DNA from 2 places in the Bradyrhizobium sp. LTSPM299 genome. Region 2 is predicted to be linked to the other one. Evidence: riboswitches for the same ligand, from Rfam matches in the RefSeq annotation. Region 2 holds a riboswitch; the other holds the start of a gene.
What was found. A riboswitch is a leader RNA that binds a small molecule or an ion and turns the genes downstream of it on or off. The one in region 2 is predicted to bind S-adenosylmethionine.
Positions count from the first base shown of each region.

Region 1: linked by a shared signal. The riboswitch ahead of UP10_RS28275 (O-succinylhomoserine sulfhydrylase) and the one ahead of metX (homoserine O-acetyltransferase MetX) in region 2 are both predicted to bind S-adenosylmethionine.

Region 1 is NZ_JYMU01000055.1:36,831-40,430, forward strand. It holds gene UP10_RS28265 (hypothetical protein) at 1-402, opposite strand, end outside; gene UP10_RS28270 (2'-deoxycytidine 5'-triphosphate deaminase) at 592-1,698, opposite strand; SAM riboswitch at 1,822-1,901, shown strand; gene UP10_RS28275 (O-succinylhomoserine sulfhydrylase) at 1,978-3,171, shown strand; gene UP10_RS28280 (SDR family NAD(P)-dependent oxidoreductase) at 3,318-3,600, opposite strand, start outside.
Region 2 is NZ_JYMU01000004.1:5,525-9,124, forward strand. It holds gene hisC (histidinol-phosphate transaminase) at 1-998, opposite strand, end outside; gene UP10_RS00065 (chorismate mutase) at 1,047-1,910, opposite strand; SAM riboswitch at 2,082-2,161, shown strand; gene metX (homoserine O-acetyltransferase MetX) at 2,247-3,455, shown strand; gene metW (methionine biosynthesis protein MetW) at 3,452-3,600, shown strand, end outside.

The DNA.
Region 1 (3,600 bases), on a different contig from region 2:
GGCGTGCCAGCCGCGCAGCATCGCGCGCGAGACTTCGCCGGGCACGCCGCAGATCGCGGTGCCCTTCCAGATCCAGCGCGGCGGCGGATAGCGGATCCAGGCCTTGCGGTCGGTCTCGTGCATGTATTCGACATGCACGCCGCCGATCCAGTTCGAGAGGTAGTGATATTGCGCGGCGGCGACCGCCGGCGGCAGGTCGTCAAGGCCGAGCTTCTTGAGCCCCGGCAGGAAGCGCTCCTGCTGCTGGCGGCGAAACACCCGGAACACGAACTCGGCCGCATCGGCGGTGCCGCGCCGCGTCACCACGGTGAGGATCAGCCCGGTGAAGAAGGCATGGTAGAGATCGGCGACGCTGCGCCATTTCCGCCATTGCGCTTCTTGCGCGCCCTGCTCTCCGGTCATGTTCGCTCCCGTTTGTTGTTTTGCCAGAGTGTGTCATCGCCGGAGAAGCGACGCAACCAACGCACATGCAGTGTCATCGCCCGACTCGTTCGGGCGATCCAGTATTCCAGAGGCGTACGTTATCTATTCAGGGGCCGCGGCGGACTGGATTCCCCGCTTTCGCGGGGAATGACGACGGAGAGAATATCGCTACACCCGAAAATGCTTCGAGAGCTTCAGGCCCTGCGCCTGGTAGTTGGAGCCGATGCGCTGGCCGTACATCGCGTCGGGCCGCTCGAGCATCTTCTCATAGACCAGACGACCGACGATCTGGCCGTGCTCGAGGATGAACGGCACTTCGCGCGAACGCACTTCGAGCACCGCGCGCGACCCCTTCCCGCCGGCGCCGGCATAGCCGAATCCGGGATCGAAGAAGCCGGCATAGTGGACGCGGAATTCGCCGACCAGGGGATCGAACGGCACCATCTCGGCGGCGTAATCCGGCGGCACCTGCACGGCTTCCTTTGAAGCGAGGATATAGAATTCGCCGGGATCGAGGATCAGACTGCCGTCGGTGCGCGCCTTGATCGGCTCCCAGAAATCGTCGACCGCGTAGCCGGCGCGGCGGTCGACATCGACCACGCCGGTGTGGCGCTTGGCGCGGTAGCCGACGAAGCCGTTCGAATTCTCGCCGGAGAGATCGACCGAGAGCGCAACGCCCTCGACCAGATCGGCATCGTCGATATCGACCAGCCGCTCGGCGGCATGCAGCGCGTCGAGCTCATCGGCACTGAGGACCGCGTCGCCGATGCGAAAGCGCACCTGGCTCAGCCGCGAGCCCTCGCGCAGCAGCACAGGGAAGGTCTTCGGGCTGATCTCGGCATAGAGCGGCCCGTGATAGCCGGCGCCGATCATGTCGAAGCGGCGGGTGCCGTCGGCGATCACACGGGTGAAGACGTCGAGCCGGCCGGTCGAGCTCTTCGGGTTGGCCGCGGCGACGATCTCCGGCGGCAGCGCCAGGCTTTCCAGCAGCGGGACGATATAGACGCAATTGGTCTCCAGCACCGCGCCGTCGGACAGATCGATCTCGTGCAGCTTCAACTGGTCGATGCGCTCGGCAACGGTGGAGTCGGGCCCCGGCAGGAAGCTCGCACGGACGCGGTAGGCGATGTCGCCGAGGCGCAGATCGAGGCTCGCCGGCTGGATCTGGCTCTCGATGAACGGGTACGCCGGCAGAATGAGGCCGGCCTCCGCCATCTCCGCGATCATGCGGTCGGGCAAGATTCCGTTGGATTCTTCTTCCAGCGTGAACGACACGGCGCGGCCCCTCGAGATGGCCCAAAATCATACCCTGAGCGGCCATCCAAGCCCCAAAATATGGGCTTTTACGAGTTATCCGATGACCGCCTTGACGGAAAGGCCGTGAGGGAATATCAGCAACACTTATCCCGTGGTGATTTGAGCCGGCCGGCTTGCAGCCACGTTAAATAAGTCGCTAAACAGGCCGGGGACAGTGTGATCCCGGCTTGTGGAGGTTTCTCCAGGCCGGTTTTTTTGTGGCTATTTTCCCAAGGGAATGGCCGCGTCGGAGGTCACATGTCTGAAGCCAAATCTACCGCCCACTATCGTCCCGAAACCCGCCTCGTCCATGGCGGCACGCTGCGCTCGCAATTCGGCGAGACGTCGGAAGGCCTGTTCCTCACCCAGGGCTATGTCTACGACAGCGCAGAGCAGTGCGAGGCGCGCTTCAAGGGCCAGGATCCCGGCTTTATCTATTCGCGCTATTCCAATCCGACGATCGCGATGTTCGAGCGCCGCATGATCGAGCTGGAGGGCGCCGAAGCCGCGCGCTCGACTGCGACCGGCATGGCCGCGGTGACCACCGCGATCCTCGCACCGCTGAAGGCCGGCGATCATCTGGTCGCGTCGAAAGCCCTGTTCGGCTCGTGCCTTTACGTGGTGCAGGACCTCTTGCCGCGCTACGGTATCGAAACCACGCTGGTCGATGGTCTCGATCTCGACCAGTGGCAGCGCGCATTGCGGCCGAACACCAAATCCTTCTTTCTGGAGAGCCCGACCAATCCGACACTCGACGTGCTCGATATCGCGGCCATTGCCAAGATCGCGCACAGCGGCGGCGCCCGGTTGATCGTCGACAACGTGTTCGCAACGCCGATCTGGCAGAGCCCGCTCACGCTCGGCGCCGACGTCGTGGTCTATTCCGCGACCAAGCACATCGACGGCCAGGGCCGCTGCCTCGGCGGCGTCATCCTGTCGTCCGAAGCTTTCATCGCCGAGCACATCCATAATTTCATGCGCCAGACCGGGCCGTCGCTGTCGCCGTTCAACGCCTGGGTGCTGCTGAAGGGACTTGAGACGCTCGGCATTCGCGTCAAGGCGCAGACCGAGAGCGCGGCGAAGATCGCCGACGTGCTGGCGAACCATTCGAAGATCACGCGGCTGGTCTATCCCGGCCGCGCCGACCATCCGCAGGCCGAGACGGTGAAGAAGCAGATGCGCGCCGGCTCAACGCTGGTCGGCTTCGAGGTGACGGGCGGCAAGGCCGGCGCCTTCCGCTGCCTCAACGCGTTGAAGATCGCGCGGATATCCAACAATCTCGGCGACGCCAAGAGCCTGGTCACGCATCCCGCGACCACGACACATCAGCGCCTGGCGCCGGAAGCCCGTGCCGAACTCGGCATCAGCGAAGGCTTTATCCGCTTCTCGGCGGGGCTGGAGCATGCCGACGACCTGATCGAGGATCTCGATCAGGCGCTGGCGCAGGTATGAGAGACTGGCTCCATCCGTCATGGCCGGGCTTGTCCCGGCCATCCACGGCTTGCTTCTCGCTACACCAAGACGTGGATGCACGGCACAAGGCCGGGCATGACGAGTTTGTGGAGCGATTGAGCGCTACTTTATCGAGCGACTGAGCGTTACGTCGCTGCCGTGGTGACGCCGCCGTCGATCACGATGGTCTGGCCGGTCATGAAGGTCGAGGCGTCGGAGGCGAGATAGGCCACCGCGCCGGCGATCTCCTCGGGTTCGCCGATACGGCGAAGCGGCGACGACGCGGTGCGGCGCTTCAGGTTCTCCGGATCCTCCCACAGCGCGCGAGCGAAATCGGTCTTCACCAGGCCCGGCGCCACGCAATTGACGCGCACGCCCTTCGGACCCCATTCGCCGGCGAGGCTGCGGCACAGCGCAAAGTCGGCCGCT
Region 2 (3,600 bases):
TTGAGCGCCCGCAGCACCAGGCCGCGCCTGGTGAGATAGGCATCGGCCTCGGCTGCGCTCTTGCCCTTCTCGGTCGGGAAATGGATCAGCACGAAGTTCGCGACGCTCGGCGTCACCTTGAGCCCGAGCTTGCCGATCTCCTCGGTCAGCCAGTTGCGCCAGGTCTCGGTGTGAGCCTTCGACATCTGCACATGCGCGGAGTCCTCGATCGCCGCCGCCGCCGCCAGCATCGCCGGCGCCGAGACGTTGAACGGACCGCGGATGCGGTTGCAGGCGTCGACGATATGCGCCGGGCCGAACATCCAGCCGATCCGCAGTGCCGCAAGGCCGTGGATCTTCGAGAAGGTGTGCGCCACCACGGTATTCTCGGTGGTGGCCACCAGCTCGATGCCCATCTCGTAGTCGTTGCGCGAGACGTAATCGGCATAGGCGGCGTCGAGCACCAGCACCACATGCGAGGGCAGGCCGGCGTGCAACCGCTTGACCTCGTCGAACGGCAGATAGGTGCCGGTCGGATTGTTCGGGTTGGCGAGCCAGACCAGCTTGGTGCGCGGCGTCACCGCCTTAAGGATCGCATCGACATCGGCGGTGAGATTGGTCTCGGCCGCGACGACGTTCTTCGCGCCGTTCGCCATCGTCGCGATCGGGTAGACCAGGAAGCCATGGGTGGTCGAGATCGCCTCGTCACCCTGACCGAGGTAGGTATGCGCGAGCAGATTGAGGATCTCGTCGGAACCGGCGCCGCAGATGATGCGGTTGGGATCGAGACCGTAGGTGCGCCCGATCGCCTCGCGCAGCACCCGCGAGGTGCCTTCCGGATAATCCTCCAGATGGTCGACCGCGTGCTTGTAGGCCGCCATCGCCTTCGGCGACGGGCCAAACGGCGTCTCGTTGGCGGACAGTTTGAACACCTTGCGGCCCGGTTCCGGCACCGGGCTCTTGCCGGGCGTGTAGGGCGCAATATCGAGAATGCCGGGATTCGGCACGGGGCGGGACATCTTCAACTCCGGATAGGCGGGCGGCATAAGAGTCTGAATGACTTCAATTCAGGACTTTGCCGACCCATTCGTGGGAACCGTATAGCGCGTTGCGTGGCTGCCGACGAGGGCCGACGAGCGGACCGAGGCGCCGGCCTTGATCAAAGCGAGCTTGATGATCTCAAAGCCGCTCTTATGAGGGTCTTGCCCCGTGACCGAGACCAGCAGCGCCGCGCCGTCGAAGGCGGTGTCGGGCACCGCGACGATCTCGGCCAGCGGCGCCAGCGCGCGGGCGACGTCGGCGTTCCAGCCGGAGACGCGCACGCTCCACATCTGGACTTCGGTGACCATGGCGTCGTCGGCGACCCGCGAGACCACGAACACCGGCAGCGCGGCCGGATGGTCGGCGCGCTCGAGGAACGGCAGCCGCGCGATGATCTTCGGCGCGCCGTCGGCTTCGAGCGCGTTCCACCAGGGCGTGCGGCTGGAGATCGCGGAGACCAGCGCGAGGTCGCCCTTGGATTTCGCTACCGCTTCGACCGCGGCCTGTGCGCTGAAATGCGCCACATAGGGTACCACGAAGCCGAAATGAAACCGTGCCGAATCCCGCATCGCGGATTCGCCGACCGAAACGTCGGCATGCACCGCGAACGGCGCTTGGACGTAGGTGAAGGTCGAGATGATGACGCGCCAGATGCTCTCGATGGTGTCGAGCGGCAGGATACCGCGATGACGCTCGACCAGGCCGCGCATCATGCTGGCCTCGCGCGCCGGGCGAAACGCCGAGCCGACCTCCTGGGTCTGCTTGACCTGGATCAGGCGGTCGATGATGTCGCCGCGCGCCATCAGCAGGCGGTGAACCTGCTCGTCGATACTGTCAATTTCTTTGCGCAGCTCCTGCAGTGAAGGCGGCGCCGGGGGTGGCTTGGACATCGGAAAACCTTGAGGTCCGGGCGGCCCGATGCCGCGTCAGACAGGGCCCTGATTAGAAAAGACGGGCGCCGAAAGCAAAGAGAAACGTCGCGGCTCAGCCCTGCGCTGACAGGGTTAACCATGCCCCTGGGCCGGGCTGTCTTGACGACGGGAGGACCGAGGACTAGCTTTGCCGTACTCCGTGGTCATTTGAGCCGGCCGGCTTGCAGCCACGTTAAACAACTCGCTAAACAGGCCGGGGACGCATCAGCTCCCGGCCGAACCTTTTGTTCAGGCCGGTTTTTTTATGGCTTGATCTCCGTTCGAGGCCTCCCGCGTGGAGGCGAGGTCGCCTACATGAGCAACGGACGTCCGATAGCAAGCCCGCCGATCCACAGCGATGATCGCGCCCATGAGACGGATCATCCGTCGTCTTTGGTGGCGAAGTTCGGGATGGATCAGCCGTTGAAGCTCGATTGCGGCGTCGATCTCGCACCGTTCCAGATCGCCTACCAGACCTATGGCGAGCTCAACGCCGACAGGTCCAACGCGATCCTGGTCTGTCACGCGCTGACCGGCGACCAGCATGTCAACAATATCCATCCTGTCACCGGCAAGGCCGGCTGGTGGGATACGATGGTCGGTGTTGGCAAGCCGTTGGATCCCGAAAAATACTTCATCATCTGCTCCAACGTGATCGGCGGCTGCATGGGCTCGACCGGGCCGGCCTCGATCAATCCGGCTACGGCCAAGGCGTGGGGGCTCGATTTTCCGATCATCACGATCCCCGACATGGTGCGTGCGCAAGCGATGCTGATCGATCGCCTCGGCATCACGACGCTGTTCTGTGTGGTCGGCGGCTCGATGGGCGGCATGCAGGCGCTGCAATGGACCGCGGCCTACCCGGAGCGCGTGTTCTCGACGCTGGCGATCGCCTGCTCGACACGCCACTCGGCGCAGAATATCGCGTTCCATGAGCTGGGCCGACAGGCGGTGATGGCCGATCCGGATTGGCGCGGCGGCCGCTACGTCGACGAGGATACGCATCCGCACCGCGGCCTCGCGGTGGCGCGGATGGCCGCGCACATCACCTATCTCTCGGACGCCGCGCTGCATCGCAAGTTCGGGCGGCGGATGCAGGACCGCGAACTGCCGACCTTCTCGTTCGACGCCGATTTCCAGGTCGAGAGCTATCTGCGCTACCAGGGCTCGTCCTTTGTCGAGCGCTTCGACTCCAACAGCTACCTCTATCTGACCCGCGCGATGGACTATTTCGATATCGCCGGCGACCACGACGGCGTGCTGGCGAAGGCGTTCACCGGCATCAAGACGCGCTTCTGCGTGGTGTCGTTCACCAGCGACTGGCTGTTTCCGACCTCGGAATCGCGTGCGCTGGTGCACGCGCTGAACGCGTCGAGTGCGCGGGTGTCGTTTGCCGAGATCGAGACCGATCGCGGCCACGACGCCTTCCTGCTCGACGTGCCCGAATTCCTCGATATCGTCCGCGCCTTCCTGCACTCCGCAGGCAAGGCGCGCGGACTTAACGATAGCGACGGCCAATCATGAACATCCAGCAGACATTGCCATTGCAGGGCGTCGCGCCCGAGCGAACCGGAAGCTATCGCACCGACCATCTGCTGGTCGCTGACATGGTTGCGCCGGGCTCGCGCGTGCTCGACGTCGGCTGCGGTGACGGCGAGTTGCTGCAATT